DNA from 4 places in the Streptomyces sp. NPDC026589 genome. Region 4 is predicted to be linked to each of the others. Evidence: riboswitches for the same ligand, from Rfam matches in the RefSeq annotation. Region 4 holds a riboswitch; each other region holds the start of a gene.
The links. A riboswitch is a leader RNA that binds a small molecule or an ion and turns the genes downstream of it on or off. The one in region 4 is predicted to bind cobalamin.

Region 1 (5,870 bases), on a different contig from region 4:
GGGGTCGTCGTCGTACGCGAGCCTGCGCCGCACCACCTCGACCCGCTCGTCGGTGTCCCGGGAGGCGGCCACCTCGACGGTCAGCCCGAACCGGTCCAGCAACTGCGGCCGCAGCTCGCCCTCTTCCGGGTTCATCGTCCCGACGAGCAGGAACCGTGCCGCGTGCCGTACGGAGACGCCCTCGCGCTCGACGTACGAGGCGCCCATGGCCGCCGCGTCCAGCAGCAGATCCACCAGGTGGTCGTGGAGCAGGTTGACCTCGTCGACGTACAGGATCCCGCGGTGCGCGTCGGCCAGCAGCCCCGGCTCGAACGCCTTCACGCCCTCCGACAGCGCCCGCTCGATGTCCAGCGCCCCCACGAGCCGGTCCTCGGACGCGCCGACGGGCAGCTCCACGGTCCGCGCGGCCCGCGACACACCGACGGCCTCCGCGTGCGGCGCGTCGGGACACGCCGGATCGGGGGAGACGGGGTCGCAGGAGAACCGGCACCCCGGCACGACGGAGACCTCCGGCATGAGGGCGGCGAGCGCGCGCACGGCGGTGGACTTGGCGGTCCCCTTCTCGCCCCGTACGAGCACTCCGCCGACAGCCGGACTGACCGCGTTCAGCAACAGCCCGAGCCGCAGGTCGTCCTGCCCGACGATCGCGGTGAAGGGATACGGCGTACTCACTTGGCCTCCTGGTCGACATGAACAACAGCTGCTTCCCCGAGCCCCTGGGGCGTTGGCCCGGCACAATCAAGCCCCTCCGGCGATTGAGGAGCGGGGTCCGGGGCAGCGCCCCGGCTCGCCGGACCACCCGCACCCGTACCCGCGCCGGCCCCCGGCGAGGCGGGCGCCCCCGGCGGCACGAACGGCAACCCCGCAGGCGCACCCTCCTCGATCAACCGCCACAACGCGTCCGTGTCCGCGTGCTCCTCCACCAGATCCCCGAGCCGATCCAGCTGCTCCTCCCGCAACACCCCGAAACTCGTGTCCGGCGCCGGCACGAACCGCCGCCCGGCGGCCCGGGCCACCTCCACCAGGAACCGCCGCCGGAACGCGTCGCTCTCCAGAGACCCGTGCCAGTGCGTCCCCCACACCGCCCCCACCCGGCACCCGTCGAGGAACGGCTCCCCGCCCCGGACATCGGCCACCCCGTGGTGGATCTCGTACCCCTCCACCGGCTCGCCGAGCGCCGAACCGACCGGCCGCGCCAGCGTCTTGTCCCGGTCGAAGCGGATGCGCACCGGCAGCAGCCCGAGCCCGTCCACGACGCCGGCCCGCGACTCCACCTCGTCCTCGATCCGCTCGCCGAGCACCTGGAACCCGCCGCAGATCCCCAGCACCGGCCGGCCCTCCGCAGCCCTCCGCACCAGCGCGTCCGCGAGGCCCCGCTCGCGCAGCCAGGCCAGCGCCTTCACCGTGCCGCGCGTCCCGGGCACGATGACCAGGTCCGCGTCGGCCAGCTCCTCCGCCCGGTCCACGAACCGCACGACGACGCCCGGTTCGGCGGCCAGCGCGTCCACATCCGTGAAGTTCGACATCAGCGGTACGGCGCAGACCGCCACCCGCAGCACGTCCTCGCCGCGCGGGGGAGCCACGACCGACTCCCGCACCGCACCCCGCAGGGACACCCGCAGACCGTCCTCCTCGTCGATGCCGAGCCCGTGGGCGTACGGCAGCACCCCGTACGTCCGCCGCCCGGTCAGCCCGTACAGCATGTCCAGGCCCGGCTCCAGCAGCGAGACGTCGCCCCGGAACTTGTTCACCAGATAGCCCGCGACGAGCGCCTGGTCCTCCGCGCTCAACAACGCCGTCGTACCGAAGAAGGAAGCGAAGACCCCGCCCCGGTCGATGTCCCCGACCACCAGGACCGGGAACCTCGCGGCCCGCGCGATCCCCATGTTCACGATGTCCGTGCGCCGCAGATTGATCTCGGCCGGGGACCCGGCTCCTTCGCAGATGACCGCGTCGTACGTGGCCCTCAGCTCCTCCAGACAGTCCGTCACCGTCCCGAGCAACGCTTCCTGCCGCCCCCCGTGGTACCCCCGGGCGCTCATCTCTCCCACCGGCCTGCCCATCAGCACGACCTGGCTGGACCGGTCGCTGCCGGGTTTCAGCAGCACCGGGTTCATCAGCGCCGTCGGCTCCACCCGGGCGGCCTGCGCCTGCATCGCCTGGGCCCGGCCGATCTCCGCGCCCTGCCGGGTCACGAAGGAGTTCAGGGACATGTTCTGGGCCTTGAAGGGCGCGACCTTCACGCCCCGGCGCACCAGCCACCGGCAGATGCCCGCCGTGACCACGCTCTTGCCCGCGTCCGATGTGGTCCCCGCGACCAGCAGCCCGCCGCTCATACCCGCTCCCGTTCCCGTACCGCGTTCCGTGCCGGACCGTTCATGACCGCCCCCGACCCCGCTGCCGCCCTGCCGACGACCGTCCCGCGACCACGCGGCCCGCGACCATCCGCCCCGCCACGCACACGCCGAGGGCCAGCGCGCTCACCCGGCGCGACAGCCGTACCGCGCGTTCGATGTCCGCGCCCCGCACGTCCCGCCCGGACTCTCCGTTCAGTACCGGCCGGTGCTCGACGCGCCCCGCGTACGCCAGGGTCCCGCCCAGCCGCACACCGAGCGCCCCCGCGAACGCGGCCTCCACCGGCCCCGCGTTCGGGCTCGGGTGACGCCCCGCGTCCGCCCTCCAGGCGTGTACGGCCTCCCGGGGCCGCCCGCCGCCCGCTACGGCCAGCGCGGCCGTCAGCCGGGCGCCGGGCCACCCCGCGAGGTCGTCCAGACGGGCCGAGGCCCAGCCGTAACGGCGGTAGCGGGGTGACTTGTGGCCGACCATCGCGTCGAGCGTGTTCACCGCCCGGAAGCCGACGAGCCCCGGCACCCCGCCGATCGCCCCCCACACCAGCGCGCCGACGACGGCGTCCGAGGTGTTCTCGGCGACCGACTCGACGACCGCGCGGGCGATGCCCGGACCGTCCAGGGAGTGCGGATCGCGCCCGCACAGACGCGGCAGGCGCTCCCGCGCCACCTCCAGGTCCCCCGCGGCCAGGGCGCCGCCGATGGCGCGGGCCTCCCGCCCCAGTGACGTCCCCCCGACGACGGACCAGGCGGTGGCGGCGGTCAGCGCGACGGCGAGCGCGGGGCGTCCCCGGACGGCGCGCGCGGTCAGCGCTGCGGCCCCCACGGCGCCTCCGGCGCAGACGAGGGTGTGCAGCGCGCCCCGGCCCCGGCCGTCACGCCACAGCAGGGACTCCACCCGCGCGGCGGCGCGGCCGAATCCGGCGACGGGGTGGCCCCGGCGGGGGTCGCCGAGCAGGGCGTCGGCGATCAGCCCGGCCGTGGCGCCGTACGCGAAAACGCGGTCGGCACGCATGGCTCAGCCGGTCGCGGGGAGAGGTGCTCCGGCGCGATGGGCTGTCGTGGGAGGCACAGGAAGCGGCGCACGGCGGCCGGGCATGGCGTATGTCCTCACTCAGGGTCCGCGCCCTGGTTCGACGTGACCGGCGACGAGAGTCTCCTGGCTTCCGGATCCGCGGTTCCCCCGGCCTTCCAGCCCGCGCGAGCGGGCCGTGACGTTCCGTGTGGGGGAGCGCTCCCCGGTGACAGTGGCGGGACCGCGCCGGATTCGCACCGGCTTCCTCTGCTGTCGCCGTAAATGGCTCCGGCAGTCCACCACGCCCCGCGAACAACCGTCAACTCGCTGTTGACCTGCGAGGCTCCATTGTGCGCAGACACACATCGGGCCGGACACACGAGAGTGTGTCCGGCCCGAAGGGGTGCGGGGTGCGGGGTCAGGCGACGATCAGGTAGATCCCGTACGTGACCGCCGCCACGCACGCCGCGAAGCAGGCGTACGCGCCGGTGCGCGCCAGCGCGACCGATCCTCCGGAGGCGCTGCCTCCGGCCGTGGCGGACTGCTTGGAGAGGGCGACGATGCCCAGAGTGAAGAGGCCGACCAGCGCGACGGTGACCACGAGGCTGACACCGAAGACGGAGGCGAGAGCTGCCCAGTCGATTTTCATGCGGATCTGTCCTTACACCTTGGCCGGCGGCCGGGCCGGGTCGTCGGGCGCCGAGGCCGGGAGGGTGGTTGCGAGGTCGGCGGCCGGGCCGCCGACGGGCGGCGGCTGGACCGCCGCCATGGCGGTGGTGACGATGCCCTGGGGCTCGCCCTCCCCGTCCGTGTCGTTGACGTTGGTGTGGTCGACCGGCTGGCGGCGCGAGGCCAGCCAGATGGCGAACGAACCGCCCACCAGGATGACCGCCGTGACGGCGATGCCCCAGGGGCCCTGCTTGGTCAGGAACTCGGCGCCCGCACCGATCAGACCGGCCGCCGGGAGCGTCAGCCCCCAGGCGACGAACATCCGGGTGGCGGTGGACCAGCGGACCACGCCCCCCTTGCGGCCGAGGCCCGCGCCCATGACGGCACCGGAGCAGGACTGGGTGGTGGAGAGCGAGAAACCGAGGTGCGAGGAGGCCAGGATGACCGTCGCCGCGCTGGTCTGGGCGGCGAAGCCCTGCGGCGGCTGGAGGTCGGTCAGTCCCTTGCCCATCGTGCGGATGATGCGCCAGCCGCCGAGGTAGGTGCCGAGCGCGATGGCCACACCGGCGGAGACGATGACCCACATGGGCGGGTTGGAGCCGGGGGCGAGGACGCCGCCGGTGACCAGGGCCAGCGTGATGATGCCCATCGTCTTCTGGGCGTCGTTGGTGCCGTGGGCGAGCGAGACGAGACCGGCGGAGGCGATCTGTCCGGCCCGGTAGCCCTTGGCCGTCGACTTCAGCTGTCCCTCGTCGGTGACGTTCCGGTTGATCCGGTACGTCAGCCGCGTGGCGAGCATCGCGGCGAGGCCGGCGACCAGCGGGGCCGCGATCGCCGGGAGCAGCACCTTGGTGACGACGGTGCCGCCGTTGATCGAGGACCAGCCGGCCGACATGACGGCGGCGCCGATCAGTCCGCCGAACAGGGCGTGGGAGGAGCTGGAGGGCAGGCCGACCAGCCAGGTCAGGAGATTCCACAGGATGGCGCCGACGAGCGCCGCGAAGATGACCTCGGTTCTGATGCCGTCCTCGTTGACGATCCCGCCGGAGATCGTCTTGGCGACCTCCACCGACAGGAACGCGCCGATCAGGTTGAGAACGGCGGACATCGCCACCGCTGTCTTGGGCTTCAGAGCGCCGGTCGAGATGGTCGTAGCCATCGCGTTGGCGGTGTCGTGGAAACCGTTCGTGAAATCGAACACGAGAGCTGTCACGACCACAATCGCAAGCAGCAGCGTGATGTGTTCCATTTACCCAGGCAATCGTTCGACGTCAGTGGCACATGGACCGTAGGCAACCTGGATGAACGGAAGATGAACTGGGCAGGGCGCTGCGGTGACTCCAAACGGAGTGGGTTCCCTCCGCTTGTGTCCGGGAGGGGCCGCATGGTGCCTGTGGGGCGGGGCGTGGGCTGCTCTTTGCCACTGGATGGCGAACATTTTGAACGGCTGTTCGGCACCCGGAAGAGACCTCCGTCACCTCTCATGTGACGTTCCGGTTGCGCCTCTTGACCCCTACGCTCGCCCCATGAGCGAGCAGCACTCGGAATCCGTCGGGCGGACCTGGCTGGACGTCGTCGCGACCGCCCGCCGCAGCGCGGCGGACGGCCTGGTCGTCGGCACCTCGGGCAACGTGTCGGCCCGCGTCGGCGACCTGGTCCTGGTCACGCCCAGCGGGGTGCCCTACGACCGGCTCGGACCCCACGACGCGGTCGGCGTGGATCTGGAAGGCCGACAGGTCCTCGGCGACCTCGGTCCGACCAGCGAACTCCCCCTCCACCTGGCCGTCTACCGCTCCACCGACGCTGCCGCCGTGGTGCACACCCACGCCGTGCACGCC
Region 2 (5,870 bases), on a different contig from region 4:
CTCCGGTGCGGATGTGCTGGCACTGGAGGAGCTGGACCCGGCGGTCCGGAGGACGTACGAGAAGGAGCTGGCGACGACGTACCCGCACCACACGGTGCTGGGCACGGTCGGCGTGTGGAGCGGGCTGCCGCTGTCGGACACCCGCCCGGTCGACGTCGAGATGGACGCCGGACCGCTGGGGGACGCGAAGCCCGACGACGTCAGACTGGAGTACAACCGGGGGCTGCGCACCACGGTGGCCACGGACCACGGGCCCCTGGCGGTGTACGTGACGCACCTCGGATCCGTACGGGTGAATCCCCGGGCGGGCCTCTCGTCGGGCCAACGGGACGCCGGCGCGCAGTCGCTCGGCCGGGCCGTCGCCGCCGAGCGGAACGAGCGGGTGGTGCTGCTCGGCGATCTGAACGGAACCCTGGACGACCGCGCGTACGCGGGCATCACCTCGCGGATGCGATCGGTGCAGGAGGCGGCGGGCGACGGGTTCGGCTTCAGCTGGCCCGCCGCCTTCCCGGTGGTGCGGATCGACCAGATCCTGGTCCGGGGCGTGGAGCCGGAGAGCTCGTGGCTGCTGCCCGCGACCGGCAGCGACCACCTCCCGGTGGCGGCCCGCATCAGCTGGTGAACACCGTGGAGGCATCCGGACTCATCCGGGCCTCCCTCCCGCCTCGGGGAGGGCGACAGAACCTTCCGTGTGCCGCTGCCGTTCACCCTCCGCCGGGGGAGGGGGAACGCACGCGCTAGGCTGCGTTCCGCCACGGGGGAAGTCCGGTCGAAATCCGGCGCTGACCCGCAACGGTAGACGGAGCCTCCAGGCTCCGTGAGCCCGATCACCCGTGGCCGAGAAGGCTCCTGACGATTCGCCGTGGACTGCGAATGGGCGCTGCGCGGGGCGGCCGCCGTCCGGGGCCGCTCCTCATCGCGCGACGCACGGCCCGAGGCGAAAGCGACCGGCCTGTGGCCACGTCACTCGACCGCATACCCTCCAAGCCGTCGCGCCCCGCGTACGTCGGCACCGGACCGGCTCCACCCCGGCGCGTACCCCTGCCGTTCCTCCTGGCCGGCCTGTGCGCGGCCCTGCCCCTCTCCCTCCTCTGCGGGGCGGCACTCGGGGCGTCGGGGCTCTCCTGGGCGGAGGTGACGCGCTACCTGTGGGCAGGGCTGACCGGCGGGGCCATCGGCCCCGACGAGGTCCCGGCCTACACCATCGTCTGGGAACTGCGCCTGCCACGAGCCGTGCTGGCGGCCGTCGTCGGGGCCGGCCTGTCCGCCATTGGCGTCGCCGTCCAGGCCATGGTGCGCAACGCGCTGGCCGACCCGTTCGTCCTCGGTATCTCCTCGGGCGCGGCGGTCGGCGCCAACGCCGTACTCATCTTCGGTGCCTTGGGGGCGCTGGGCATCTGGGCGCTGTCCACGGCGGCGTTCCTCTCCGCGCTCCTCGCCATGCTGCTCGTGTACGCGGTGGCCCGTACCGAACGCGGACTGACCCCGCTGCGGCTCGTCCTGACGGGGACCGCGATGTACTACGGGTTCTCCGCCGTCACCACGTTCATGGTGTTCGCTGCCGAGCGCGGGGAAGCGGCCCGCTCCGCGATGATGTGGCTGCTCGGCAGCCTGAGCGGGGCCAACTGGGCCGCCGTGCCGATCGCCGCCGGAGCGGTGCTCGCCGGCCTCGCGCACCTCGGCTGGTCGGCACGGCGCCTGAACGCCCTCGCCATGGGCGACGAGACCGCCGCCGCACTCGGGGTCGATCCCGGGAGGCTGCGCAAGGAGCTCTTCCTCGTCTCCGCGGCCGTCACCGGGGCGGTCGTCGCGGTGAGCGGAGCGATCGGCTTCGTCGGCCTGATGGTCCCGCACGCCGCACGGATGCTGGTCGGCGCGGACCACCGCCGGCTCCTGGCCGTAGCCCCTCTGGCGGGAGCCGTCCTGCTGATCTGGGTGGATGTCCTCTCGCGCGTGGTGCTGGCACCGGCCGAGCTGCCGGTGGGCGTCCTCACCGCGGTCATCGGCGTTCCCTGCTTCATTCTCCTCATGCGCCGGCGCTCCTACTCCTTCGGAGGCATCTGATGCGGATCGACATCGACGCGCTGACCGTCGAGATCGCCGGTGCACGGCTCGTGGACCAGGTCACCCTGGGCGCGGCCGACGGGCAGCTCGTCGGCCTGGTCGGTCCCAACGGCAGCGGGAAGTCGACCCTGTTGCGCTGTGTCTACCGGGCCCTGCGCCCCTCGGCCGGCGCCGTGAGGATCGGCGGTGAGGACCTTCACGCCCTGAGCACGCGGGAAGGCGCCCGACGGCTCGCGGCCCTTCCGCAGGACGCGGTCGCCGAATTCGACTTCACCGTCGCCGAGATCGTCGCCATGGGGCGGCTGCCGCACCAGGGGCCGGTGGCGCGGGCATCCGACGAGGACCGCCGCCTCTGCGACGAGGCGCTGGCGGGGGTCGGCGCGGAACACCTGGCCGAACGCGGCTTCCTCACCCTCTCCGGCGGTGAGCGGCAGCGTGTCCTGATCGCCCGCGCCCTCGCCCAGCAGCCCCGGGTCCTGGTGCTCGACGAACCCACCAACCACCTGGACATCGCCCACCAGTTGGAGGTCCTCGCCCTGGTCCGCGGCAGCGGCCTGACCGTGCTCACCGCCCTGCACGACCTCAACCTCGCGGCCCTGCACTGCGACCTGGTCCACGTCATCGACAGCGGCCGGATCGTCGCCTCCGGGGCCCCGTACGAGGTCCTGACCACCGAGCTGCTGGCCGATGTCTTCGGCGTACGGGCGCACCGGGTCGCGCATCCGGAGACCGGCGCGCTCCAACTGCTCTTCGACCTCCCTCCCGCCCGCCCCACCTCCTGAAGGAGCCTCGACCACCATGCCCAACCCCCTGCGTCCCGCGGCGCTCGTGCTCGCGGCCGCCCTGGTCCTCACCGGCTGTGGAGCGGACGTCACCTCACAGGCCGACGGGAAGGACCGCACGTTGGAGGCCGACCGCCACTATCCGGTGACCGTCGAGAACTGCGGGGAGAAGAAGACGTACGACAGGGCCCCGCAGCGCGTCGTCACCAACGACACCGGCATCACCGAGATCATGTTCGCCCTCGGGCTGGAGGACCACATGGCCGGGTACGTGATGCCCGACGACAAGGGCGACATGACGTCCGTCCCCTGGAAGGACGGCTACAAGAAGACCAAGTGGCTCTCCAAGGAGCGGATCAACAAGGAACTGGTCCTCGACGCCCGCGCCGACCTGGTCTTCGCCGGCTGGAACTACGGGTTCAACGAGGGTGAGGGTTTCACCCCCGCCGAACTGGAGCGCGTGGGCGTCGACTCGTACCTGCTCAGCGAGTCGTGCCGCAACGGGCAGGGCAAGGCCCGCGGAGTCATGCCCCCGCTCGAAGCGCTCTACACCGACCTGCGGAACCTCGGAAAGATCTTCGACGTCGAGGACCGGGCGGACACCCTCATCACGTCGTTCCGCGAGGAGGTCGCCGACGCGCGGGCGAAGGCGCCCGAGGGCGGCGACCGCCTCCGCGTCTTCCTGTACGACGACGGGAAGGACAAGCCGTTGACCTCGGGTGCGTACGCCGGACCGCACGACATCATCACCAAGGCCGGCGGCGACCACATCATGAAGGACCTCAAGGACAGCTGGACGACGGTGGGCTGGGAGACCGTGGTCGACCGGGACCCCGAGGTCATCGTCATCAACAACTACGGGGACACCGGAGCGGACGAGAAGCGGAGGTTCCTGAAGTCCTACAAGCCGCTCGCCGGTGTATCCGCGATTCAGAACGACCGGATCGTCGTGCTCGACTACGTCGACCTGGTGGAGAGCCCGCGCAATCCCGCGGCGATCAGCTCGCTGGCGGAGGAGCTGAGGGAGTTCGCCCGGTAGGTACGCCCGCCGCGTGAAGCGGGGCGGGCCCGGCCCGGGGCACCTCCCGGGCCGGGCCCCGCTCGGTCGGCTCAGCCGTTGAACGTGTACGGATCGGGCCCGGTGCGCTCGCCCCGGTCGAGGGCGGCGATCTCGCCGATGTCCCCTTCGGTGAGCTCGAAGTCGAAGAGTGCGAAGTTGTCCTGGATGCGCTTGAGCGTCACGGACTTGGGGAACACGATGTCCCCACGCTGCAGGTGCCAGCGCAGCACCACCTGCGCGGGGGTCCTGCCCAGCCGCTCGGCGATGCGCGTGACCGTCGGGTCCGCGAGCACCTTGCCCTGGGCGATGGGCGACCACGCCTCCGTGGCGACGCCGTGTTCCGCCCCGAAGGCGCGCAGGACGTTCTGCGTGAGGTACGGGTGCACCTCGATCTGGTTGACGGCGGGCACCACCGTGCTGTTGTCCAGCAGCCGCCGCAGGTGGTTCTCCTGGAAGTTGGAGACCCCGATCGCCTTGACGCGTCCGGACCGGTAGATCTCCTCCAGGGCCTTCCACGTCTCCACGAAGTCCCCCGAACCCCCCGGCAGGGGCCAGTGGATGAGGAAGAGGTCCAGGTGATCGAGGTCCAGTTCCTCCATGGAGCGGTCGAACGCCCGGAGCGCCTCGTCGGGTGCGTGCGCGCCGTTGTTCAGCTTGCTCGTCACGAAGACGTCGGCGCGGTCGAGTCCCGATGCGCGGACCGCCTGGCCGACCTCCTTCTCGTTGCCGTACATCTGCGCCGTGTCGATGTGCCGGTAGCCGGTCTCCAGGGCGGCCAGCGTGGTCTCACAGGTCTCGTCCGGCGGGATCTGGAAGGTCCCGAAGCCGAGCTGGGGGATCGTCACACCGTTGTTGAGCGTGATGGAGGGTACTGGGGGCATGGTTGCTCCTTGCTGTGTCGAAGCCTCGGAAGGCGGTGTGAGAGGTACGGGTGGCGGGGCCGCCGCTCAGCCGGCGATGCCGCGGAGTTCGGCGTCGGGCGGCAACACCCGGACGAGCTTGCGGTTGACGAACTCCCGCATACCGAGCTTCGACAGCTCCCGGCCGTAGCCGGACCGCTTGATCCCGCCGAACGGCAGATCGGGCTGGGTCGAGGTCGGGTGGTTGACCCAGACCATGCCGGTCTCCACCCGCTCGGCCACCCGGCGGCCCCGCTCCACATCCGCGCAGAAGACGGATCCGCCCAGGCCGTACTGGCTGTCGTTGGCGAGCGCGACGGCTCCGTCCTCGTCCTCGACCCGGTAGATCACCGCGGCCGGGCCGAACAGTTCTTCCGCGTACGCACGCATGCCCGGCTTGACGCCGGTGAGGATCGTCGGCCGGACGAAGGCTCCGGGACGGTCGATCCGGTCGCCGCCGGTCAGCAGCTCGGCTCCCTGCTCCACTGTTTCGCGGATCTGCTCGACCAGGCCGGAGGCGGCCCGTTCGGACGAGAGCGGCCCCAGCGTCGTCGCCTCGTCGGCCGGGTCGCCGGGCTCCAGTGCCTCGAAGGCGCGTCGCATGCGCTCCACGAAGTCGTCGTAGACGTCCGCCAGCACGATGAACCGCTTCGCTGCCACGCAGCTCTGCCCGGTGTTCGCCATCCGGCCGGCTACCGCGGCGCCGACCGTACGCTCCAGCCCCTCACCGTCGAGGACGATGAAGACATCACTGCCACCCAGCTCCAGCAGGCTGGGCTTCATGTTCCGCCCGGCCCGCTCGGCGACCTGGGCCCCCGCGCGTTCGCTGCCGGTCAGCGACGCGCCCTTCACCACCGGACTGTCGATGATGCGGGAGATCTCCTCGTGGCTCACGAACAGGTTGGTGTAGACGCCCTCGGGCGCGCCCGCGTCACGGAAGAGCACTTCCAGGGCCAGGGCGGACTGCGGGCAGATCCCGGCGTGCTTGACCAGGACGGTGTTGCCCAGGACCAGGTTGGGTCCCGCGAAGCGCACCACCTGATAGAGCGGGAAGTTCCACGGCAT
Region 3 (5,870 bases), on a different contig from region 4:
CCGTAGAAGAACAGCCCCTCGATGCAGGCCGCGAAGCAGATCAGGTTCAGCAGGAAACGGCGGCGGTCGGCCTTCGTCTCCAGCCGGTCGATCTTCTCGACCGAATCCATCCACTTGAAGCAGAACTGCGCCTTCTCACGGATCGAGGGGATCTCCTCGACCGCGTCGAACGCCGCCGCCCGGTCGTCCGGGTCGGGCAGATAGGTGTCCAGCAGCGTCAGATAGAACTGGACGTGTACGGCCTCCTCGAAGAGCTGCCGCGACAGGTACAGCCGCGCCTCGGGGGAGTTGATGTGCTTGTACAGCGTCAGCACGAGGTTGTTGGAGACGATCGAGTCACCGGTCGCGAAGAACGCCACCAGTCGGCCGATCATGTGCTGCTCGCCCGGCGACAGCTTGGCGAGGTCGGAGACGTCCGAGTGGAGGTCGACCTCCTCCACGGTCCAGGTGTTCTTGATCGCGTCCCGGTAGCGCTCGTAGAAGTCCGGGTAGCGCATGGGACGCAGGGTCAGTTCGAAGCCCGGGTCGAGCAGGTTCTTGGTGTCGTTGGTGCTCATTACTGGCAGGCCTCGCAGGACTCGGGGTTTTCCAGGGAGCAGGCGATGGCGTCCGCGTCGGGAGCCGACGCCTGCTGTACGGGAATGGGGGCGGCGGCCGACGCCTGGCCGGACGCGGCACGGGCGATCCGGGTCGCCGGGCGCGAACGCAGGTAGTACGTCGTCTTCAGCCCCTGCTTCCAGGCGTACGCGTACATCGAGGAGAGCTTGCCGATCGTCGGCGTCTCCAGGAACAGGTTGAGCGACTGGCTCTGGTCGAGGAACGGCGTACGGGCCGCCGCCATGTCGATCAGGCCGCGCTGCGGGATCTCCCACGCCGTGCGGTAGAGCGCCCGCACGTCGTCGGGGATCCAGGCGAAGCCCTGGACGGAGCCGCTCGCCTCGCGCAGCGCCTCACGGGTGCGGGAGTCCCACACGCCGAGCTTCTTCAGCTCGTCCACCAGATAGGCGTTGACCTGGAGGAACTCACCGCTGAGCGTCTCGCGCTTGAACAGGTTGGAGACCTGCGGCTCGATGCACTCGTACACCCCGGCGATCGAGGCGATCGTGGCGGTCGGGGCGATGGCCAGCAGCAGCGAGTTGCGCATGCCGGTCTTCGCGATCCGGGCGCGCAGGGCGTCCCAGCGCTCCGGCCAGTTCAGCTCGGTGTCGTAGTGGTCGGGGTGCAGCACCCCGCGCGCGGCCCGGGTCTCGGACCAGGCCGGCAGCGGGCCGGAGCGCTCCGCCAGGTCGCAGGACGCCTCGTACGCGGCCAGCATGATCCGCTCGGAGATCTTCGTGGAGAGCGCCCGGGCCCCAGGGGAGTCGAAGGGCAGGCGCAGCTGGAAGAAGACGTCCTGGAGGCCCATCGCGCCCAGGCCCACGGGCCGCCAGCGGGAGTTGGAGCGCCCGGCCTGCTCGGTCGGGTAGAAGTTGATGTCGACGACCCGGTCGAGGAAGGTCACGGCGGTCCGCACGGTGGCGTCCAGGCGGTCCCAGTCGATCGAGCCGTCCGCCACGAACGCGCCGAGGTTGACCGAGCCCAGGTTGCAGACGGCCGTCTCGCCGTCGTCCGTGACTTCGAGGATCTCCGTGCACAGGTTGGAGGAGTGCACGACCCGGCCCGGCTCGGCGGTCTGGTTCGCGGTCCGGTTGGAGGCGTCCTTGAACGTCATCCAGCCCTGGCCTGTCTGCGCGAGGGTCCGCATCATCCGGCCGTACAGCTCACGTGCCGGAATCGTCCTGCGCGCCAGGCCCTTGGCCTCGGCCGCCCGGTAGGCCGCGTCGAACGCGTCGCCCCACAGGTCGACCAGCTCGGGCACGTCGGCGGGGGAGAACAGCGACCACTCGGTGTCCGCGTCGACCCGGCGCATGAACTCGTCCGGGATCCAGTGCGCCAGGTTCAGGTTGTGCGTACGCCGCTGGTCCTCGCCCGTGTTGTCGCGGAGCTCCAGGAACTCCTCGATGTCCGCGTGCCAGGTCTCCAGGTAGACCGCCGCCGCGCCCTTGCGCCGGCCGCCCTGGTTCACCGCCGCGACGGAGGCGTCCAGCGTCTTCAGGAACGGCACGATGCCGTTGGAGTGCCCGTTGGTGCCCCGGATCAGCGACCCCCGGGCGCGGATGCGGGAGTACGAGAGACCGATGCCGCCCGCGTGCTTGGAGAGCCGCGCCACCTGGTGGTAGCGGTCGTAGATCGAGTCCAGCTCGTCCTTGGGCGAGTCCAGCAGATAGCAGGAGGACATCTGCGGGTGCCGGGTGCCGGAGTTGAAGAGCGTGGGGGAGGAGGGGAGGTAGTCCAGCCGGCTCATCAGCCCGTAGAGCGCGGCGACCTCGTCCAGCGCCCGCACCGACTCGTCCTCGGCGAGGCCCGCGGCCACGCGCAGCATGAAGTGCTGCGGGGTCTCGATGACCTGCCGGGAGATCGGGTGGCGCAGCAGGTAGCGGCTGTGCAGCGTCCGCAGACCGAAGTAGCCGAAGCGGTCGTCGGCGCCGTCCGCCAGGGCCTGTTCGACGAGCTTGTCCAGGGCGGCCGAGTGGAGCGCGACGAACGCGGCGGTGCGCTCCGCGATCAGGCCCTCGCGGTGGCCCACGGCGACCGAGGCGGAGAAGGACGTCGCGCCCTGGCCCGCGGCCTCGTCCGCGATCGTGCGGGTCAGCAGCCTGGCCGCCAGCCGGGAGTACGCCGGGTCCTCGGAGATGAGCCCCGCGGCGGCCTCGGTGGCCAGCGAGCGCAGCTCGGCCTCGTCGGAGCGGGCGTTGCGTCCGCGCAGCGCGGCGGCGGCGACCCGTCCGGGGTCGGTGTCGGGAAGATCGACGGTGAGGTCGGTCAGGGTCCGCAGCAGGGCGGTCCCGGGTCCGTCGTTCGTGCCTGCTCCGGACGTGGTGGAGGCAGCGGATTCGGTGGCTGAAACCGGATCGGCGGGCGCGATGGTCACTGGGCTTTCCCTCGCTCGGCAGGGGCCGGCGGCAGGCGGGGAAGCCGGGCAGCGCGAAACCCGGGGCAGGGCAGCACAGCTGACGGCGTCCACCGGCCTATCCGCGAGACCCGGACGTCTGGCGTCCGGTTCGGTCGAGCCGGACGCGCTGTCGACAGGTCTTCGGACTTGCGGGTGCGCAAAAGCGCACCGATCACACCGTTGCGGGACAGTTCCGGATTCGCACCGGATTCCCCTGCGGCGACAGCGAGGTCGAGCATACATGTGGGGGCCGCCGGATGAAGCGGCCCCCACATGTTGTGTCGCGGCGATTCAACGCGCCCCTCAGGAAGGCGCCTCCAGCTCCAGTCGGAAGGTCATGAGCCGTAGTGCCGGCACCGGTTCCCAGTCCCGTTCGGGGGTCCGTACGAAGCCGAGCCGACGGTAGATCCTATGGGCTCCGAGCATGCCCGGCCGCGTCGACAGCACCAGCGCCCGCACGCCGTCGGCGGACCGGGCGCGCTCGACGCACGCCCGCACGAGAGCCTCTCCCACGCCCCGCCCACGCCCATCGAGGGCCACCGCCAGCATCCGGAACTCGGCCTCGTCCGGACCGGCGATGTCGCGCCACGGGGTGCCGGGTGCGGCATACGTCACGCCGCCGAGCACCGCCCCGTCCACGTCGAGCGCGACGAGGACCTCGGCCTCGGCCGCACGCTGCTCCACCGCCCGCAGCTTGAGCAGATACGGATCCCGCGGGCCGTCCAGCAGACCGTCGCCGAGATACGCCTCGGCGATGATCCCGCCGAGGGCGGCGTACTCGCCGGGCTCCGCCGCCCTGATCGTCAGATCCATCAGCCACTCGCTCCCACGTCAACACCCACGTCAACACCCACGTCAACACCCACGTCAACACCCACGCCGGCTCCCACGTCGGCCCCTCGTTCCCCTGTCAGCCACTTGCTCCCACGCCGTTGTCGGGCGCGCCGTCGCCCACCGGCGGCAGGTCGCCGCGTTCGACCGGCTGCCGCCCCCCGGCCTCGTCGGCAGGCGGCAGCACCTGGTCCAGCTCGCGGTCGTCGGCGCGGTGGGCGGCCCGTGCCGCCGACCGCAGCGTCGCCCGGTCCACCTCGTCGGGCGCCCCGCTCACGGTGACCACGAGTCCGCCCTGTTCCCGTGCGTACGCGTGGCCCGAATCCGTGGCCCGGTACCACTGTTCGCCGTCCCGCTCGCACGTCTTCAGGGGCTCCTGGCCGCCGGCGGGCGCGGGGTCCTTCGTACAGTCGGCCCCGGCGTGCGCCCGGCGCTCCACCCGCAGCTGGATCTGCCCGCCGTCGGGCGTGGTGTAGACGCTGCCGAACCCGTCGTCGCCGATTGCCCCGACCGACTGGCGGGCCAGGGCGTACCCCGGGACTTCGGTCACCCACACGTGCTCCGCGACGGTCTGCGCGGCCAGCGCCCGCGCCTCCAGCTCCGCCCGGTCGGGCGCGGGGTCCGCCGAGGCGCTCCGGTCGGCCGTCTCCGTGCCGGTCGCCACCTCGGTGCCGCAGCCCGTCGCCGCCGCCAGGCTCAGCGCCAGCGCCAGGGTGGTGAGTACGGGACGGAGCCGGGGCTGCCGGGGATGCGGTGTCATGGGCACATCCTTTCGTACGGTGAGGGCTCCGCGCACCGGGAAATCGAGCGGCGCCCGAGCCGGTGCGAGGGTGCGAAAAAGGGGCCGCCGCGCCCCCGGCAGGGGTGCGGCGGCCCCGATCGGCCGGTGGTGCTCAGCAGCAGCGGAAGCCCTCGCGGGGATCCGCCTCGCGGGCGTCCATGCGGCTGCGTTCGAAGGCGCGACGGCTCATCACCGGCGTGTCCGGATCGTGGGTCCTCGCGTGCGCCACATAGCGGTCGTACGTCGACTCGCCGGTCAGCTCACGGACGTACCAGCGGATCCGTCCGGCCACCCGTCGTACGTCCGCGACCGTCATGTCCGGCTCCCCGTCTCCGCCGCCTCCTTGCGGATGCCGCCCTCGGGGCCGACTCCGGCGGCGGCCAGCTCGGCCTTCTCCTCCTTGGTCGCGAAGAGCGAGGCCGGGGCGACGAGCTTGGACTCGACGTACGGCGTCTCGTGCAGTTTGACGCTCTCCGGGTCGCGGATGGCTTTGTAACAGACCCGCCCGGCGTCCACGAGCACCACGATGATGAGGAGCGCGAAGAGCGCGCTCAGCACCCCGTCGACGGTGGAGTTGGTGACGACGGTCCGCATGTCGTCCATGTTCTTCGCGGGGGCCAGCACCTCGCCCGCGTCGATGCCCGCCTGGTACTTGTCGCGCTGGGCGAAGAAGCCGATCTTGACGTCGTCGGAGAAGATCTTCTGCCAGCTCGCGGTGAGGGTGACCGCCACGTCCCAGGCGAGCGGGACCGCGGTGACCCACGCCCACTTCAGGCGGCCGGACTTGACGAGCAGGGTGGTGCAGACGGCCAGCGCGACGGCCGCCAGCAACTGGTTGGCGATGCCGAAGAGCGGGAACAGCTGGTTGATGCCGCCCAGCGGGTCGTGCACGCCGACCCAGAGGAAGTAGCCCCAGCCGCCGACCACGACGGCGCTGGCGAACCAGACGCCCGGCTTCCAGCTGACCTCACGGAACGGCTTGTAGACGTTGCCCAGCATGTCCTGGAGCATGAAACGCCCGACCCGGGTGCCGGCGTCCACGGTGGTGAGGATGAAGAGCGCCTCGAACATGATGGCGAAGTGGTACCAGAACGCCTTCATCGCGGTCCCGCCGACCACCGCGGAGAAGATCTCCGCCATGCCGAGCGCGAACGTGGGCGCGCCACCGGTCCGGGAGAGCAGGCTCGCCTCCTCGACGTCCTTGGCGGCCTGGGCCAGGGCGTCCGGGGTGATGGTGAAGCCGAAGTTGGCCACGGCCTGGGAGGC
Region 4 (5,870 bases):
GGCCCGGATCACGCCGCTTCGGTGGGCAGCTCCGCGCGGATCGCCCGCGCGGCGGCGACCAGGTTCTCCAGGGAGGCCCGGGTCTCGGGCCAGCCGCGGGTCTTCAGGCCGCAGTCCGGGTTCACCCACAGCCGTGTCGCCGGGATGGCCTCAAGCCCCTTGCGCAGCAGGGACGCCGCCTCCTCGGTGCTGGGGATGCGCGGGGAGTGGATGTCGTAGACGCCCGGGCCCGCCTCGCGGGGGTAGCCGTGGGCGGCCAGTTCGCGGGCGACCTGCATATGGGAGCGGGCCGCCTCCAGGCTGATGACGTCGGCGTCGAGGTCGTCGATGGCCTGGACGATGTCGCCGAACTCCGCGTAGCACATGTGGGTGTGGATCTGGGTGTCCGGCCGCACCCCGGAGGTGGCGAGCCGGAAGGACTCCGTCGCCCACTCCAGGTACGCGGCGTGCTCGGCCGCCCGCAGCGGCAGTGTCTCGCGCAGCGCGGGCTCGTCGACCTGAATGACCGAAGTGCCGCCGGACTCCAGGTCGTTCACCTCGTCGCGCAGGGCAAGGGCCACCTGGCGGGCAGTGTCGCCAAGCGGCTGGTCGTCGCGGACGAAGGACCAGGCGAGCATGGTGACCGGGCCGGTGAGCATGCCCTTGACGGGGCGTGCGGTCAGCGACTGCGCGTACGTCGTCCAGCGCACCGTCATCGGCCCGGGGCGCGAGACGTCACCCGCGAGGACCGGCGGCCGGACGTACCGGGTGCCGTAGGACTGCACCCAGCCGTGCTGGGTGGCGAGGTAACCGGTGAGCTGCTCGGCGAAGTACTGGACCATGTCGTTGCGTTCGGGCTCGCCGTGCACCAGGACGTCCAGTCCGGCCTTCTCCTGGAAGGAGAGGACCTCGCGGATCTCGTCCTTGATGCGCTCCTCGTACCCGGCCTCGTCGATCCGCCCCGCCCGCAGGTCGGCGCGCGCCGTGCGCACTTCGGTGGTCTGCGGGAACGAGCCGATGGTGGTCGTCGGCAGCAGCGGCAGCCCGAGGTGGGCGCGTTGGGCGGCAGCGCGTTCCGGGTACGGCTGGGAGCGGCGGCCGTCCGCGTCGGTGACGGCCGCCGTACGGGCGCGGACGGCCGGGTCGCGGGTGAGCGCGGCGTCGGTGCGTGAGGCCAGGTCGGCGCGGTTGGCGGCGAGTTCGGCCGCGATGGTGTCCGTGCCGCCGCCCAGACCACGGGCCAGAACGACGATCTCCTCGGTCTTCTGCTGGGCGAAGGCGAGCCAGCGGGCGATCCCCGGATCGATGCCCTGCTCGGCGTCGGCGTCCAGCGGGACATGGAGGAGGGAGCAGGAGGCGGAGACGTCGACCCGGCCGGCGAGGCCGAGGAGGGTGCCGAGGGTGGCGAGCGACTTCTCGTAGTCGTTGATCCAGATGTTGCGGCCGTTCACGACACCGGCGACCAGGCGCTTGCCGGGCAGTCCGCCGGCCGCCGCGAGGTCGTCGAGGTTCCCCGCGCCGGACTCGGTGAAGTCCAGGGCCAGCCCGTCGACGGGGGCCTTGGCCAGGACCGCCAGCGCTTCGCCGAGCCGCCCGAAGTAGGAGGCGACCAGAAGTCGGGGCCGGTCGGCGTGTCCGCCGAGCTCGCGGTAGGCGCGGGCGGCGGCGTTCAGCTCGGCCGGGGTGCGGTCCTGGACGAGTGCGGGTTCGTCCAGCTGCACCCACGTGGCGCCCGCCGCGCGCAGGTCGGCGAGGACCTCGGCGTACACGGGAAGCAGCCGGTCCAGGAGAGTCAGCGGCTCGAAGTCCGCCGCCACCCCGGGGGCCGCCTTGGCGAGCAGGAGATAGGTGACGGGTCCGACCAGCACCGGCCGGGGCGTCAGACCGAGGGCCAGCGCCTCCTGGAACTCGGCGACCTGCTTGGCGGAGTCGGCGGCGAACGCCGTGTCCGGCCGCAACTCAGGTACCAGGTAGTGGTAGTTGGTGTCGAACCACTTCGTCATCTCCAGCGGGGCGACGTCCTGCGTGCCCCGGGCCATGGCGAAGTAGCCGTCGAGGGCGTCGACGTCGACGGCCTCGCGGTGCCGCTCGGGGACGGCGCCGACCATGACGCTGGTGTCCAGGACATGGTCGTAGTACGAGAAGTCACCGGTCGGCACCTCGTGGACTCCGGCCTCGGCGAGCCGCTGCCAGGTTCCCCGGCGCAGCTCGGCGGCGGTCTTACGGAGGACGTCGGCGTCGACGCGGCCCTTCCAGTAACCCTCGATGGCCTTCTTCAGTTCACGGTTTTGGCCCTGGCGGGGGTAGCCGTACACGGTGGCCTGTGCTGCCGCGGCTGCGGGCTTCGCTGTCACGTGACTCTCCTTCGCGAGCGTGTCTGCGGGACAGACCCCGGGACGGGACGCGGACGCGGAGGGATGACGCATCGGGCGGAGACCGGGACACGTGGAACCGTGTCCGTCCGCCCGGTGGTTACGCCGACCCGCCCACGAGGTCACCGAGATCTCCGCACGCGAACGGTCGCGTGCGGGCAACGGGCAGGTCTTCGGACTCGCGGGCACGTCTGCCGGGGCAGACACCTAATGACCGTCGCTTCCCAGACCCGGCCGGGCCCAGTGCGTATGACGGCGGTCGTTCCCACTCACCGCTGCGGGGCAGTCCCGGATTCCCACCGGGTTCCCTCTTACGACACCCTGCCTGGCGGACAGGGCGAACCAGCTGCGCCGATCAGCCTAAGCGGACGCCCGGCCCGCGCACACCGTTGTTCACACTTCGGATGGTGACGTGAGACACGGGTCGGTGAACTCCCCCGACGCCGGCTCGGACTCCGTCGCGGCGGGACGCCGCGCCACGCCCGTTCCCCGCTCGTTCGGCCGTTCGTCAGCCGCGTGCTGACCACTGGTCAGGTCGGCCGCGTCCACTGGAGGTGACAGTGACACAGATGTAACCGAATGGCGTAGGGACTGCGGAACCACCGAGCGTCACAAGCCGTTCTTCTTCCCACTACACGGCCGCCGACCCGCGGCGAGGCCGACCGAGGAAACGGAATACGCCAGATGAAGAAGACAGTCGGGTGGGCCCAGGACGGCGACGACTGGACGATCACCGTGAACGGCACGCTGTATCGCGCGATCGAACGACCGGCGGACGGCCGGGTGCACGACTACCTGGTGCGGGGCGACGACCTCACCGCCGAATGCCCGAGCCTGGGGCACGGGCTCGGCGTGATCAGGGCGCACGAGACCCGGCGCTGACACCCCCGACACTCCCTGACACCCCTGACGCCCCTGTTGGTCCGACGACGGGGTGCGGAGGCCCTCGCCGCCCGCGCCTCGACGTGGACCCGTCAGTCATCGGCCGTCAGTCGCCGCCCGCGCCGGGCGGTCGGCTCAGCAGGTAGGTGTCCATGATCCAGCCGTGCCGTTCGCGCGCCTCCGCACGCAGCCCGCTGATCCGGCCGGCCACCTCGTCCAGCGGGCCGGAGACCAGGATCTCCTCCGGGGTCCCGATGTAGGCGCCCCAGTGGATCCACCATCCCCTGCCCGTCAGCTGCGTGAAGCTCTCATGTCCGTCGAGCATCACGACGAGGTCGCAGTCCTCGGGGAATCCCTGGGCGAGACGTCGCCCGGGGGTGATGTGGATGGGGCGGCCGACCCGGTTCAGGGTGACGCGGTGCCGGGCGGCGAGGGCGGAGACACTGCTGATGCCGGGGATCACCTCGTGACTGAATTCCACCGTTCCGCGGCCTCGGATGTCGTCGAGGATCGCGAGAGTGCTGTCGTACAAGGACGGGTCGCCCCACACGAGGAAGGCTCCGCACTGCCCCGGTGCGAGCTCCTGGACGATCAGGCGTTCACAGATGTCGGCGCGGCGGTGGCGCCAGTCGTGCACCGCCGAGGTGTAGCGCCCGGCATCCTGCTGGGTGCGGTCCCGCCACGGGTCCTCGGCCTCGACGACGCGGTAGGGGCCGGTGAGGTGTTCGTCGAGGATGTCCCGCCGCAGCCGGGTCAGCGCGTCCTTCTCCTTGCCCTTTCCCAGCACGAGGAAGACGTCGGCCCGGCGCATGGCCTTCACCGCGGCGAGCGTCAGATGGTCGGGGTCGCCGGCGCCCATGCCGATGACGAGGATGTGACGGGGTGCGTCGCTCATGTCGGCCGATCATGCCAGGGGTGGGCGGGATGAACCGGTCCCGCGCATGCGTTGTAGACGTTTGTGCCCGGCTCACAACGGTGGCCGGGACCCTAGGGCGGAGGCATGGCTGTGCACGGTGAGTACAAGGTTCCCGGCGGCAAGCTGGTCGTGGTGGACCTGGAGGTGGCGGGCGGGGCGCTGCGGAACGTCCGCGTCGCCGGGGACTTCTTCCTCGAACCCGACGAGGCGATCCTCGCGATCGACGCGGCCCTGGAGGGCGCCCCGGCCAACACCGACACGGCCGGGCTCGCGGCCCGGATCGAGGCGGCGCTGCCCGATTCCACGGTGATGCTCGGACTGAGCGCGGAGGGCGTCGCCGTCGCCGTACGCCGGGCGCTCGCGCAGGCCACGGAGTGGAGCGACTACGACTGGCAGCTGATCCACGAGGCCCCGCAGTCGCCCGCGCTGCACATGGCGCTCGACGAGGTCATCACCGCCGAGGTCGCGGCGGGGCTGCGGCCGCCGACGCTGCGGGTCTGGGAGTGGGACTCCCCCGCCGTGATCATCGGAAGCTTCCAGTCGCTGCGCAACGAGGTGGACCCGGCGGGCGTCGAGCGGCACGGCGTGAACGTCGTACGCCGGATCTCCGGCGGCGGCGCGATGTTCGCCGAGCCCAGCTCCACCATCACCTACTCGCTGGCCGTCCCGCAGTCCCTGGTCTCCGGGCTGTCGTTCGCCGACAGCTACGCCTATCTGGACGACTGGGTCCTCGAAGCCCTCGCGGACATGGGCATCAAGGCCTGGTACCAGCCGCTCAACGACATCGCCACCGAGGTCGGCAAGATCGCCGGGGCCGCGCAGAAGCGGATGGTCGGGCCGGACGGCGGGCCGGGAGCCGTGCTGCACCACGTGACCATGGCGTACGACATCGACGCCGACAAGATGCTGGAGGTGCTGCGGATCGGCAAGGAGAAGATGTCCGACAAGGGCACCCGGTCCGCGAAGAAGCGCGTCGACCCGCTGCGGCGGCAGACCGGGCTCCCCCGCCAGACCGTCATCGAGCGCATGATCGAGTCGTTCCGCAAGCGCCACGGACTCACCGCGGGCAGCGTGACGGACGCCGAGCTGGCGCGCGCCGAGGAACTCGTACGCACCAAGTTCGGTACGCCGGAGTGGACCGCCCGGGTGCCGTAGGAGGGTGGCGCGGGGTGCCGTGGAAACGTCCGGCCCGGATGCGCCCGAGCGGTCAGTCGACGGTGACCACGACGGAGTGCCAGCCGCTCGCACCGTCAGGGACGGTCTTGGTGCGCTCCTCGGTCTGGAGTTCGCCGGTGCGGTCGGTGGCGCGGACGGTCAGGGTGTGACCACCGGGGGTCGCCTTCCAGGGGTAGGACCACTGACGCCAGGTGTCGACGGTGCCCTGTTCGGCGAGTTGCGCCGGCCGCCAGGGACCGTCGTCCACGCGGATCTCGACCTTCTCGATGCCGCGGTGCTGGGCCCAGGCCACTCCGGCCACCATCACCGTGCCGGCCTCCGGGCGCCCGAAGGGCTTGGGGGTGTCGATCCGGGACTGGGTCTTGATCGGGGCCTCACGCGCCCAGTCGCGCTTCACCCAGTAGGCGTCGTAGTCGTCGAACGTGGTGAGCTCGATGTCCTCGATCCACTTGCAGGCGGAGACGTACCCGTACAGGCCGGGGACGAGCATCCGGACCGGGAACCCGTTGACGAAGGGCAGCGGTTCGCCGTTCATCCCGACGGCG

Region 1: another riboswitch for cobalamin. It lies ahead of AB0F29_RS05590 (cobalamin biosynthesis protein); the one in region 4 lies ahead of metE (5-methyltetrahydropteroyltriglutamate--homocysteine S-methyltransferase).
Region 2: another riboswitch for cobalamin. It lies ahead of AB0F29_RS34735 (iron ABC transporter permease); the one in region 4 lies ahead of metE (5-methyltetrahydropteroyltriglutamate--homocysteine S-methyltransferase).
Region 3: another riboswitch for cobalamin. It lies ahead of AB0F29_RS31120 (ribonucleoside-diphosphate reductase subunit alpha); the one in region 4 lies ahead of metE (5-methyltetrahydropteroyltriglutamate--homocysteine S-methyltransferase).

What each region holds. Positions count from the first base shown of each region.
Region 1 covers NZ_JBEZYG010000002.1:572,358-578,227, forward strand. Annotated here, with positions in the region: gene AB0F29_RS05580 (putative cobaltochelatase) at 1-672, opposite strand, end outside; gene AB0F29_RS05585 (cobyric acid synthase) at 669-2,336, opposite strand; gene AB0F29_RS05590 (cobalamin biosynthesis protein) at 2,377-3,363, opposite strand; cobalamin riboswitch at 3,501-3,632, opposite strand; gene AB0F29_RS05595 (hypothetical protein) at 3,782-4,012, opposite strand; gene AB0F29_RS05600 (inorganic phosphate transporter) at 4,025-5,281, opposite strand; gene AB0F29_RS05605 (class II aldolase/adducin family protein) at 5,559-5,870, shown strand, end outside.
Region 2 covers NZ_JBEZYG010000028.1:46,740-52,609, reverse strand. Annotated here, with positions in the region: gene AB0F29_RS34740 (endonuclease/exonuclease/phosphatase family protein) at 1-622, shown strand, start outside; cobalamin riboswitch at 726-854, shown strand; gene AB0F29_RS34735 (iron ABC transporter permease) at 955-2,064, shown strand; gene AB0F29_RS34730 (ABC transporter ATP-binding protein) at 2,064-2,846, shown strand; gene AB0F29_RS34725 (ABC transporter substrate-binding protein) at 2,863-3,885, shown strand; gene AB0F29_RS34720 (aldo/keto reductase) at 3,957-4,787, opposite strand; gene AB0F29_RS34715 (NAD-dependent succinate-semialdehyde dehydrogenase) at 4,854-5,870, opposite strand, start outside.
Region 3 covers NZ_JBEZYG010000022.1:68,552-74,421, reverse strand. Annotated here, with positions in the region: gene AB0F29_RS31125 (ribonucleotide-diphosphate reductase subunit beta) at 1-557, opposite strand, end outside; gene AB0F29_RS31120 (ribonucleoside-diphosphate reductase subunit alpha) at 557-2,971, opposite strand; cobalamin riboswitch at 3,107-3,243, opposite strand; gene AB0F29_RS31115 (GNAT family N-acetyltransferase) at 3,296-3,805, opposite strand; gene AB0F29_RS31110 (hypothetical protein) at 3,903-4,583, opposite strand; gene AB0F29_RS31105 (YbdD/YjiX family protein) at 4,717-4,920, opposite strand; gene AB0F29_RS31100 (carbon starvation CstA family protein) at 4,917-5,870, opposite strand, start outside.
Region 4 covers NZ_JBEZYG010000032.1:75,064-80,933, forward strand. Annotated here, with positions in the region: gene metE (5-methyltetrahydropteroyltriglutamate--homocysteine S-methyltransferase) at 9-2,333, opposite strand; cobalamin riboswitch at 2,498-2,713, opposite strand; gene AB0F29_RS36815 (hypothetical protein) at 3,036-3,233, shown strand; gene cobF (precorrin-6A synthase (deacetylating)) at 3,340-4,128, opposite strand; gene AB0F29_RS36825 (biotin/lipoate A/B protein ligase family protein) at 4,240-5,304, shown strand; gene AB0F29_RS36830 (molybdopterin-dependent oxidoreductase) at 5,357-5,870, opposite strand, start outside.